Regions from separate parts of the Lysinibacillus sp. K60 genome, predicted to be linked through region 2. Evidence: riboswitches for the same ligand, from Rfam matches in the RefSeq annotation. Region 2 holds a riboswitch; each other region holds the start of a gene.
The links. Region 2 has a riboswitch for cobalamin ahead of nikA (nickel ABC transporter substrate-binding protein). Riboswitches for the same ligand answer to the same signal wherever they lie in the genome.
Positions count from the first base shown of each region.

Region 1: it holds a riboswitch for cobalamin, as region 2 does, so the genes downstream of both, HCH28_RS14530 (hypothetical protein) here and nikA (nickel ABC transporter substrate-binding protein) in region 2, are expected to answer to the same signal.
Region 3: it holds a riboswitch for cobalamin, as region 2 does, so the genes downstream of both, HCH28_RS16550 (ABC transporter substrate-binding protein) here and nikA (nickel ABC transporter substrate-binding protein) in region 2, are expected to answer to the same signal.

Region 1 is NZ_JAASJR010000006.1:103,972-107,977, forward strand. It holds gene HCH28_RS14515 (MATE family efflux transporter) at 1-182, opposite strand, end outside; gene HCH28_RS14520 (tyrosine-protein phosphatase) at 317-1,084, opposite strand; gene HCH28_RS14525 (ABC transporter substrate-binding protein) at 1,230-2,180, opposite strand; gene HCH28_RS14530 (hypothetical protein) at 2,164-2,721, opposite strand; cobalamin riboswitch at 2,879-3,076, opposite strand; gene HCH28_RS14535 (glutathione peroxidase) at 3,203-3,748, opposite strand; gene HCH28_RS14540 (hypothetical protein) at 3,830-4,006, opposite strand, start outside.
Region 2 is NZ_JAASJR010000007.1:37,848-41,853, reverse strand. It holds gene metE (5-methyltetrahydropteroyltriglutamate--homocysteine S-methyltransferase) at 1-1,537, shown strand, start outside; cobalamin riboswitch at 1,676-1,868, shown strand; gene nikA (nickel ABC transporter substrate-binding protein) at 2,018-3,634, shown strand; gene nikB (nickel ABC transporter permease) at 3,706-4,006, shown strand, end outside.
Region 3 is NZ_JAASJR010000007.1:206,981-210,986, reverse strand. It holds gene HCH28_RS16555 (elongation factor G) at 1-1,723, opposite strand, end outside; cobalamin riboswitch at 1,906-2,092, shown strand; gene HCH28_RS16550 (ABC transporter substrate-binding protein) at 2,256-3,248, shown strand; gene HCH28_RS16545 (precorrin-3B methylase) at 3,300-3,977, shown strand.

The DNA.
Region 1 (4,006 bases), on a different contig from region 2:
AAGATGGCAATATGGATATATTGATTGGCTGCACCTACTCCTGATACAGCATTATCTGATAAAGCACTGAGCATAAAAGTATCGGCTAGTCCCATCAACATAAATAGAAAAACTTCTAAGAAGATCGGCCATGTTAAATGGAATAGACTTAACTTATTTGTCTCTTTAATTGTGTCTGCCAATACTTTCACTTCTCCTATATTTTCTTAAAAATCTATTGTATCTTATCACAAATATTCAGACTGTAAAGAGATTTATAGGAATACAGCGCTTCCACATAAAAAATCCCTCCCACATCGTGTGAAAGGGCCATTTTTTAAATTAAGCAATAGGATTGTAATTGCTCTCGTTTTTCAATTGTTAGGCCAAATTCCTGCTCTAAAAACCCAGTCTTAGAACCATAGCGACGATCCATCGCATCCAATGCTGCTTGTAAATAGTCTTCACGGGCGGACATTAATGCATAAAATTGCTGTAGTTCTTGCTCATTATACTGATGCTGAATAGCCTGAGCCATTCTTTCTACCATTGGACGTAAATGTATATTAGTATCTAAATAGTCCTCCATGATGGTCTCCTCTGGTACATCTAAAGCTAGTAAAATAAGTGCTCCTCCAATACCCGTTCGGTCCTTACCAACTGCGCAATGATGTACAAGACCTAGATTATCAGGGTTTTGAATCGTTTGCATTAACTCTTTAAATGAAAGATTGTTAAAAGGCATTTGTGCATAAAAATCTCGAAACATCTCAGGTCTTACCACTTTATAGAAATCTCTACCACCAGCATTGGTAGGCATTTCAAAAGCATGATTACCCTTCGCTGGGATTTGTATATATTGAGCATACGAGAACACTGGGTTAGGATTATGATACGCCTCATTGTTATCGCGATAATCAAAAATGGTTTTAATCCCTAACGTTTCAAATAGCTCTTTATCCGCCAGTGTCATTTTTCCAAGAGCAGCTGAGCGGTAAAATAAACCGTTCTTTACCCTACGCCCATCTTTTGTCTTATATCCACCCATGTCTCGGAAATTATGGACTGCTTCAAATGGAATTACCTTTGTCTCTAATTGCTCCAATCACTACACCTCCTAAGATTATTAAGCATACTTACTTTTATTTTAAAGAACAAACTACATTAATTCCAATTTTCACGCTAGGTAATAATTTAAACCACATAAAAAATGCTAGCTGAATGGCTGACAGCTAGCATGAAAACATTTCTTATTTAAATAACTCTGGGTACACAGCCTTCGCTACTAATTCTACAGCTTCACCAATACGCGGACCAGGTCGATTAGAGATATCTGTATCGATGGACAATACCGCTTTGTTTTGAATAGCTGTCACAGTATTCCAACCATCTCGTCCAAGAATTTCTCCTATTGGATCTTCTGTATAGTTTACTGTTGTTAAAATAACATCTGGATTTTTAGCAATAACATCTTCCTCATTCACTTTTGCCCAGCTATTCAAGTCAGAAAAAACATTATTTACATTAGCTGCATCTAATATTTCTTGCTGGAAAGTGCTAGAGCCTGCTGTATATATGTCTGGCTTAGGGCTAACCTCTAAATAAACATTTTTCGGCGTTTTTACGTCCTTCACCTTCGTTTGTACTTCAGCAATTTTCGCTTTAATCTCTTCATTTAATTTATTTCCTTTATCAGCAACATCCATCACAGCAGCAATTTGTTCGATATCTCCATAAACATCATCGAAAGTAGTCGCAGATTGAATAACAAACACTTTAATTCCTGCGTCCTCAAGCGGCTTTAGTGCATCCTTATCACCGATTGTATAAGCAATAACAACATCTGGCTTTAACGCTATAATTCTTTCACTGTTAAAGTTCGTAGTATCAGAGACACGTTCAATTTTTTGTGCTTCCTCTGGGTAAGTATCGTACTCAGTTGCTCCTACAATTTTATCGCCAACACCTAAAGCAAACAAAATTTCAGTATTACTTGGTTGTAAAGATACAACTGTTTTTGGTACTTCATTAAACGCTATTTCCATTCCACGGTCATCTGTCACTTTATAGCTTGTTTTCTCTACGTGTTGTGTATCCTGCGAGGCATCTTTATTTTTTGTATCTTCAGCAGTGCCACAGCCTGCTAATACCAGTGCAAGTAAGAGCACTGATAGCCATTGGAAATTAAATACTTTCTTCATTGTTATTCTCCTTTTTCTTTTTCATTGGGTAGGATTTACTAATAAACGGTATTTCAGCTATTCCAGCTTGCTGATTCATAAAAACAGCCATGACAAAACATACATTAGCTAATAAACCAAGGTAATCGAAAAGAATAGCAGGAACCTCTCGTTCTTCTGATACTTTGTGTAAAGTACGATATGATTTTTTTGCCTCACTGCGACAAAGATGTAAGGCTGCAGCGGCCTCTGTTCCTTGAGGTAAAACAAAACTTTGAATCTCTTCCTTCACATGGCAAACGTAAAAATCATAACGCTCACTTAACCAAGATAAATCCTCTTCAGTTACCGCTAATTTCCCACGAACTGAGCCATTCACATGATACGCCATAGGTAACATAAGTAATAAATCCTCAGCAACAACTTGAACATCCTCTTTTTTTACCGCAGCTAATGCAACTCCTAGATGTGTTGTAAGGCTATCTGTTCGAATTTCAAAATCAACCGTTGAAGCTTTCTCACGCATAAATGGATAACAAGAATAACGGGCATCTTTTTTCACTTGCTTCCCCCCTATTTTCTATAATGAAAAATTCTTACTTGAAAGGCATAAAAAAGTCGCTCCTTTTGCAAAGGAACGACAAAAATACAAGATTGAGCCATCAAACTAGAGAAAGCCTATGTATTTGCCGTATATCCTCCTAGCTTCCGAGAAGTTTTTATACGTTCAAATAAAGGTCGGTCTCCTGGCTTGTACAGTTCGTCACATAAAACGAATGTGTTATAAAGGACCTTCCCATCTTCTTTGAGACAGTGGTAAATCTTTATAATGGCTGTACTTACAGTTGCGGAAACAGCTCCGGTTTTTCACCGGATTCCCGATTATGCTTACTAGCACCTTTATCCTGCAAGAATATTTCATTTGTAAAGCAGTTTATCATATATGATTCAGAAAAAATAGCTGTACTCAATTTTAAAATATAGTAACACTTCTAAACTAGAAGAGAAAATTCCAACAATTTTTTACATTATTAAGAAATTTACTATAGTAGTGTTTCAATTGCTTGTTCAATATCGAGCTGTGAATCTGTTGGTTCAAAGCGTGCGACGGTCTTACCATTAGCATCTACTAGAAATTTTGTAAAGTTCCAGCGAATGTTACGACCATCTAAAAAGCTTGGGGCAAGTTGAACAATTGCTTCTGCCAACATTTTCTCCTGCATACTTGCCTTCCCAAACTCTCGGTAATTCACTTCATGCTTTAAATAATTAAAGAGTGGATGTGTAGCCTCTCCATTTACCTGTACAAGCTCAAAAATCGGGAATGTGACCCCATAGTTTACCTTGCATAGATGCTTAGTTTCCTCTCCATCCTCAGGATTTTGATGGCCAAATTGATCACAAGGGAAGCCAAGAACTACAAAATTCTCTTTTCCATATTTATCATACATTTTCTGTAAGTCTTCAAATTGATATGTAAATCGGCATTGGTTTGCCGTGTTAACAATTAACATTGTTTTTCCACGATATGTTTCCATTGATAAAATTTCGCCATTAGGCTTCCGAACTAGATAATTATAAATGCTCATGCTATAATCCCCTTTTTCCATTCATTATAGTTGACTATTCTACCGTTCATCAAAGAATTTGCACAAAAAAACACCACCTCGCTACTTTGAACGGATGGCTGACTTATACTTCTTTTTATATTTAGCATCTTGTTCTTCATTAATTAAACGATGGGCAATATCTAATAATTTCGAGTCATTTGTTTGATCATATAGCTTTTTAAATGACATAATAATATCCTGACGAATAAGAGATGGCTGTTTTTCATCTATACATGT
Region 2 (4,006 bases):
GCCTGTTCAAGGATTCGGTTTGGACTTTGTTCATGGCTATAAAGGGAATATGGAGTCACTGCGTCAATTCGGTTTCCCGCAGGATAAAGTATTGGCAATTGGGGTTGTAAATGGCCGTGATATTTGGCGTTCAAACCTTGCAGAGGTCAACGCGACGATTCAAGCCATTGAACAGCTAAGTCATGCCGAAGAGCTATGGATTCAACCATCAAGTAACCTACAGTACGTTCCAATCACAACCTCTCTTGAAAATGAACTTGACCCTGTTTTAAAGCAGGCTTTGGCCTTCGCAGATGAAAAAATCGTAGAAATCACGGGGCTGACTAAATTCAGACGAGATAAAGATGGTTCCTTACAACATAATTTTTCAGAAAGTATGAAGGCGATTGAGGCTCTAAAAAATCATCCAATCCGCCAAAATAAGTTAATTCATCAAGCCGTTCAAACTGTAACAAAGCAAGATTTTGAACGACACAGTAATTTTACGAAGCGACAAACGATCCAACAACAAGCCTTAGGATTACCGCTGTTTCCAACAACTACAATCGGTAGCTTCCCGCAATCAGATGAAGTGAAAAGAAATCGTAATGCTTGGCGAAAGAAACAACTAACAAATAAAGACTATGAGGCATTTATAGAAGAGGAAACTAAGCGCTGGATCACTATACAAGAGGACCTAGATATCGATGTACTCGTTCATGGTGAATTTGAGCGTACAGACATGGTAGAATATTTTGGTGAAAAATTGACTGGCTTTGCCTTTACAGAAAAAGCATGGGTCGTGTCATACGGGTCACGTTGTGTGAAGCCTCCGATCATTTATGGAGATGTTGCGTGGGCCTCACCAATTACCGTAAAAGAATCAGCCTATGCTCAAAGCCTAACAAAGCGATTTGTAAAGGGCATGCTGACAGGGCCAGTAACGATATTAAATTGGTCCTTTGTGCGCGATGATCTTTCCCGTCAAGATGTCGCTTATCAAATTGCATTAGCACTTCGCAAAGAGGTGGAAGCACTAGAAAACGCAGGAATTTCGATTATTCAAGTGGATGAGCCAGCACTAAGAGAAGGTTTACCGCTTCGAAAAGAAGAGTGGGGGGCTTACTTAGATTGGGCTGTCAATTCCTTCAAGCTTGCTACATCTAGTGTCAAAGATGAAACACAAATCCATACACATATGTGTTACTGCGAGTTTAATGATTTCATCGAACCGATTAGCGCACTAGATGCAGATGTGATTTCCATAGAAACATCACGAAGCCATGGGGAACTTATTTCTTCACTACAAGTGCAGCCCTATATTAAAGGAATTGGCTTAGGCGTCTATGATATTCATAGCCCTCGTGTACCAAGCGAGGAAGAAATGCTCACTATTATGAAAGATAGTCTACAGGTGCTGGACCGTCATCAATTCTGGGTGAATCCAGATTGTGGCTTAAAAACGAGAAAAGAAGAAGAAACCGTTGCAGCATTAGCGAATATGGTTGCTGCTACTAAAACATTGCGTCAAGCCGTACAGCAATCTACATCAAGCTAACGAAGTGATTTTTTAATCTACTACATCTACTCTCCAATTACGAAGACTAGGGTAAATTCCTAGTCTTTTTATGTTATTTATTATATTCAGAAAATAAAATTGACGTGAACAGGCGAGCATGTTATGTTTATTACTAATTTCATAGCAATCATTACAAGTTTGAGTGAAATCGTCTTTCATTCAATTAAAAGGAAAATGGGTGAAATCCCCATGCTGTCCCGCAGCTGTAAATGAGTAGTTTTGTTTCAAATACCACTGAGTGAGTACTTGGGAAGGTGAAGCAAAATGATGATTCATGAGCCAGAATGCCTGCTTGTAAGAAGATTCATTGATGATCTACGAAAGATAGGGAGATGGATGGAGACTTGCTCATCGTGGGTTTTTCTGTCCTTATTCTTTTTTAGAATAAGGTTTTTTTATGCCCTCTCTTCTTCAACAAGTAGATTTATTTGTACTACGGATAGAGATAGGAGACAGAAAATGAGATTGATAAAGTATTTACTTCCTTTCCTGCTTGTCCTGACGTTCAGTTTACTTGCTGGCTGTACAGGCATGGATGAAGAAAAGGAAAAGACCTCAGCAAACCAAACAGATGAAAAAAGGATAACGATTGGCTGGCCATTAGATGTGGGTCCATTGAATCCTCATACATATTTACCGAATCAAATGACTGCCCAAGCAATGGTTTATGAATCCTTGGTGGAATACAACGATGATGGTACGGTTACGCCTAAGCTCGCCGAAAGCTGGGACATCTCCGAGGATAAAACTTCGTATACTTTCCATCTAAGAAAAGATGTGAAATATTCAGACGGCACCGCATTTAATGCAGATAATGTCATTCGTAACTTTGACGCCGTATTAGCGAATCGAGATATGCATTCTTGGATGGGGATGGTTAACCACATGAAAGAGGTTGTAAAAGTGGATGATTTTACAATTCGTCTGCAATTGGATGAGCCATATTATCCTGTCTTAAACGAACTTGCCTTTGTCAGACCTTTCCGTTTTTTAGGGGATAACGGATTCCCAGATGGTGATATGACGCAAGATTCTATCAAAGCACCGATTGGAACAGGCCCTTGGGTATTAACTGAATACAAAAAGGATGAATATGCATTATTTAGTCGCAATGAAAACTATTGGGGAGAACAACCATTAGTAGAACAAATAAAAGTAAAAATTATCCCAGACTCAGAATCTATTTCATTAGCATTTGAAAACGAAGAATTAGATTTAATTTATGGCCGTGGCATTATTAGTTTAGATAACTATACGTATTTAAAAGACAGTGGCAAATACAAAACTGCTACCTCTGAGCCTTTATCTACGAAAGCACTGCTATTCAATACACAATCTGGTCCATTATCTGAGTTAAAGGTACGTCAAGCCATTCAGTATGCTATTAATAAGGAACAAATGGTCGACAGTATTACACATGGTACGGAAAAAGTAGCGAACACATTGTTCTGGGATGCAATTCCTTATGCCAATATAGATTTAGCACCTATTGTATACAATCCAGAAAAAGCCCAACAATTGCTAGATGAGGCAGGGTGGACATTACCGAAGGGTGAAAAAATTCGTTCAAAAAACGGACAGCCGTTGACTTTAGATTTGATTTACATTGCATCCGATGCGATTCAAAAACCAATGGCAGAATTAATGCAAGGTGAACTCGCAAAAATTGGCGTTCAGTTGAATTTAGAAGGGGCAGATGTAATGGTCGGTCTTCAACAATTGATGGATGACCAGGTAGATATTAATTTCTGGCGGACCAATGGACCACCTACAGATCCACATAGCTTTGCAAATGAATCAGCTACACCAAATGCTAGTGGTGTGTATGAGGCGAAATTAGGCTTAGCAAACGCCAAAGAAATCGATACGAAAATTCACCAATTATTAGTAGGGACAGATGAAGAGGAACGCGTGCAGCTTTACACAAATATTTTAACGATGTTTCATGACCAGGCACTCTTTTACCCTATTTCTTACGAAACAAATAATGTGATTTATCAACCATCTCTAAAGGATTTTGCCCCACGTGCATCTGAATATGATATACCTTATGCACAAATGGCTAAAGAAAAATAAAAGTGGAGGAGAGAGTGTGTCTAGCAGAGACAGCTCTCTCTTTATCATAGGATTGAGTAGGAAGTGACAGCATGTATGAGTCGACATGGATGTTTTGTTTAAAAAGAATTTTAACATTGCCCTTTGTCTTATTAGGCGTTTCCATCCTAACCTTTGTATTTATTCGTTTTGTTCCAGTAGAGCCTGCTGAAGTCATACTACGTTTGGCAAGGGTTGCGCCAACAGAGGAAGCCATTCAGGCATTACGTGAAGAGCTAGGGACGGACAAGTCATTTCTTCTTCAATATTTACTATGGGGAAAAGGCGTATTACAGCTAGATTTTGGAACATCTTTTGTTAGTAAATTACCCGTGGCACATGAGCTATTCTCGA
Region 3 (4,006 bases), 170 kb from region 2:
TGTAGCTCATTAAAGTGGCAACAGGCGCACGACCTGTTAGGATAACATCCGTTTCGGATAAAATCGGGTCATCGAATGTGCCTGCTGCTTGCTGAATATCATTCATCATACGGCCGATAAAGTCGTTTGAAGCCTTCATTTTAAAGCGATAATAGGGTTCAAGTAGGACATTTTGTGCCTGCTCCAGCCCCTGACGCAGTGCACGGAAACTGGCTTCGCGGAAATCTCCCCCCGATGTATGTTCATTATGCCCGCGACCTGTTAGAAGTGTAAAATGAATATCTGTTACAGGGAAGCCTGTCAGTAGCCCATGATGGTCACGCTCAAACAGATGCTTTTCAACAAGGCGCTGATTGCCTAAAGATAAATGATCTGCATGACAGGCATTGCTGAAGGTATTACCTGTTCCACGTGGATTTGGCTCCATTAATAAATGAACTTCGGCATAATGCTTGAGGGGCTCGAAATGACCATAGCCTGTTACGGGGGTCGCAATGGTTTCCATATATAAAATTTGCGGCTCACCAAAGGAGACAGCTATTGAAAAACGCGTCATGAATACCTCTGTCAGGACCTCTAATTGAATGACACCCATAATATGCACATGGATTTCCTGAAATTTTTCCAGCCAGACCACACGCAAGGACGGCTCTTCTGCTTCGAGTAAACGGAAAAACTGGAGCACTTCCTTGATATGCTGATCGCCCTCATATTGAACCTTTGCCTGTAAGGTTGGGACAAGCTCATAGGGCTGGGATAGCATCGTTGTACCGATTCGATCCCCAATGTTTGCCTGGCTCAGCCCTTTGACAGCGAAAATTTCTCCCGCCTCTACCTGTTGAACGGTCTCATAGCGACTGCCGTTATAAAGGCGAATTTCAGTTACTTTTTCTGTTACTTCGCTAAATGAAAATTCATCACGCACATGCAATGAACCCTTGACCGCCTTCATAAAGGTTAAACGCTGGTGACCATCATGACGAATTTTAAAAACCTCTCCCTCAAACGGGGCAACCTTGTCAAAATCGGTACTCGTTAACAGCGGGAGCTGGTCAAGAAATTCCTGAATGCCCTCATCCTTTAAGGCAGAGCCAGCAAAGCAAGGGAAGGCACATTCATTTTTAATCATTCCCTGTAACTGAGCAAGACACTGTTCATGCTCCAATGACTCATTCAGAAAGGCATCAAGCAATTTTTCGTCGCGCTCCGCTAGCCATTCCATGATGCTATTTGACACATAGTCTGCTCGCAGTGGCTCATCGATGAACAATACATGCTGTGAGCAATCTTTGCGAAGCTGCCTGATGACAGCCTCCACATTGGCACCTTCACGATCTATTTTGTTGATAAAGAAGAAGGTAGGGACATGGTATTGACGTAAAAGTTGCCATACTGTTTCTGTATGGCCTTGTATCCCTTCGACAGAGCTAATGATCATAATGGCATAATCCATCACACGAATGGCACGCTCCATCTCAGGGGAGAAATCGACATGCCCTGGCGTATCAATCAATGTGTATGTATCATCGCCAATGCGCATACGCCCCTGCTCGGCAAATATCGTAATGCCTCGTCTGCGCTCCAGCTCGTGATTATCAAGAAAGGTATCCTGATGATCAACTCGACCACGGGCTTGGATACTATTTGTATGAAAAAGTACTTGCTCAGAAAAGGTCGTTTTCCCTGCATCCACGTGCGCAAGTACACCAATTGTTTTGTACATAAGAAATCCTCGTTTCTATAGAATGCTATCTTTTTATTGTAACAGAATACTAGCTTCTATATTTCTTGTAAAATAGTTCGTCTTTATGTCGAAATAGTGCTAATATAATGATGATTATACTTTTAGTGTCATACTACTGATTGCGCGATAAATATTCTTCTGCTAGTCTATCAATAGTATTGACCATTATAGAACGTATTGGTGCAAATGGCATTTGTCATTTGCTTAAAAGGGAAATCGGTGCAATTCCGATGCTGTCCCGCAACTGTAAATGGGGAGTCTATACAGCATGCCACTGTAGTGAAACTATGGGAAGGCGTATAGATGATGAACCTAAGCCAGGATACCTGCCAGTATGTATTTTTTGACTAAGAACCACGAGGATGGGGATAGTGATACAGGTAATATACCGTTATTTCACTATGCTACTCTCTTGGCGACAAGAGGGTTTTTTTTATGCCCTTCCAAACACCTGGGTAGTAAAGAAATCTCTGATTTCTTTCTATATTTTAACAACAAAGGAGAAAAGGACATGAAGAAATGGAAAAGTATATGGCTAATGATGATCATTGCCTTGGTCGCTGTTTTAGGGGCTTGTAATGCAAAAGACAAAACGGAATCAGCAGCACAAGGTGAAAAGGTTGAGCCATCTGAGGCGGCAGCCGAAGTAACCATTGAAAACAATGACACAAGTCAAACATATACGGAAGCACCAACAAAAGCGATTAGCTTAAATCAGCATGTGACAGAAATTATGCTAGCACTTGGCTTAGAGGATTCTATGGTAGGGACAGCTTACTTAGATGATAAAATCTATGAGCCACTGCAAGAGGCATACGACAAAGTCCCTGTGCTTTCCGATCAATACCCAACGAAGGAGCAAGTCATTGATGCCGAGGCAGATTTCCTATATGCAGGCTGGAAAAGTGGCTTTGGCGAAAAGGGTGTAGGCACACCAGAAGAGCTTGAAGAATTAGGCATCCATACGTATTTACATACGGCTTCCAACATGACAAAGCCAACATTAGAGGATATTTTCACTGATATTCGCCATATCGCGAAGATTTTCCGTATTGAGGATCGTGGCGAAGCTTTAATTGAGCAAATGACGAAAGATGTAGAGGCAGTACAAGCTAAATTACCAAAAGATAGCGAAAAATTACGTGTTCTTGTGTTTGATAGCGGTGAAAAGGATGTATTTACAGCTGGTCAAAACTTTATGAATGAGCTGGTGACAATCGCGGGTGGTCAAAATATCTTTGGTGATGTGGAATCAGGATGGACAACTGTGTCGAAGGAAGATGCAGTAGACCGCAACCCAGAGGTAGTTGTCGTGATTGATTACGGTGAAACAACGGCAGACCAAAAGATCCAATTCTTAAAAAATGATCCAGCATTGAAGGAGATGGAAGCGGTCAAAAATGAGCGCTTTGTCATCCTGCCACTTTCAGCAGCGTCTGAAGGGGTTCGTGCAGCAGAGGCCATTGAAATTTTAGCCAAGGGCTTCTATCCTGAAAACTTTTAATCCATTCGAGCTAGCGTTTTGCTAGCTCCTTTTTTATAAGGAGCGATAAAAATGAACGCATTTCAAAAAAATGTACCAGATCAAACATTTGAAACACTAAACCGTCATGGTGAGTTTACCCGTCTAGCCGTTAGCCCTGGCATTATTAATAAGCATTATACGCCTGCACAATTCCAAAAAATAGCCGAAATTGCTGGCGAAAAGGGGGCGATAAAATATTCTGCTTCCTATAGTATACTCGTATCCATACCAACGTGCGATGCCACAGAAGCGGTGCAAGCCTTACAGGAAGCAGGTCTTTATGTTGCTCCCTCTGGTTCAATCATAGCCATGAAGGCCTGCGATTTTTGTGATGGGGAGAAAATGGAGGCTGCGCCGATAACCGAACAGCTCTATCATGCTATAGAGGGGATGAAGGTACCTGCAAGAGTGCGTGTCAATATTAATGGCTGTGCATCAGCTTGCTACAATGCAGTCTATGATGATATTGGACTCGTTTACCAACAAAAAAGCTTTGATGTCTATTTAGGGGCAGTACCGATGGGAGCAAAGGCACAGGCTGGTACGTTATTCGCTAAGAGGGTAGACGTCACACAAATTGAAGATTTTTTACTGCACCTGATCAACCTATATAAGGAGCATGCTCGCCCAAATGAGCCCTTTTACAAATTTTATCGCAGAACAAAGTCCGCAGAATATTGGGAACTAGTAAAAAATTCAATTAAATAGCAGGAATATTACTTAGGGTGTCGAAGTAT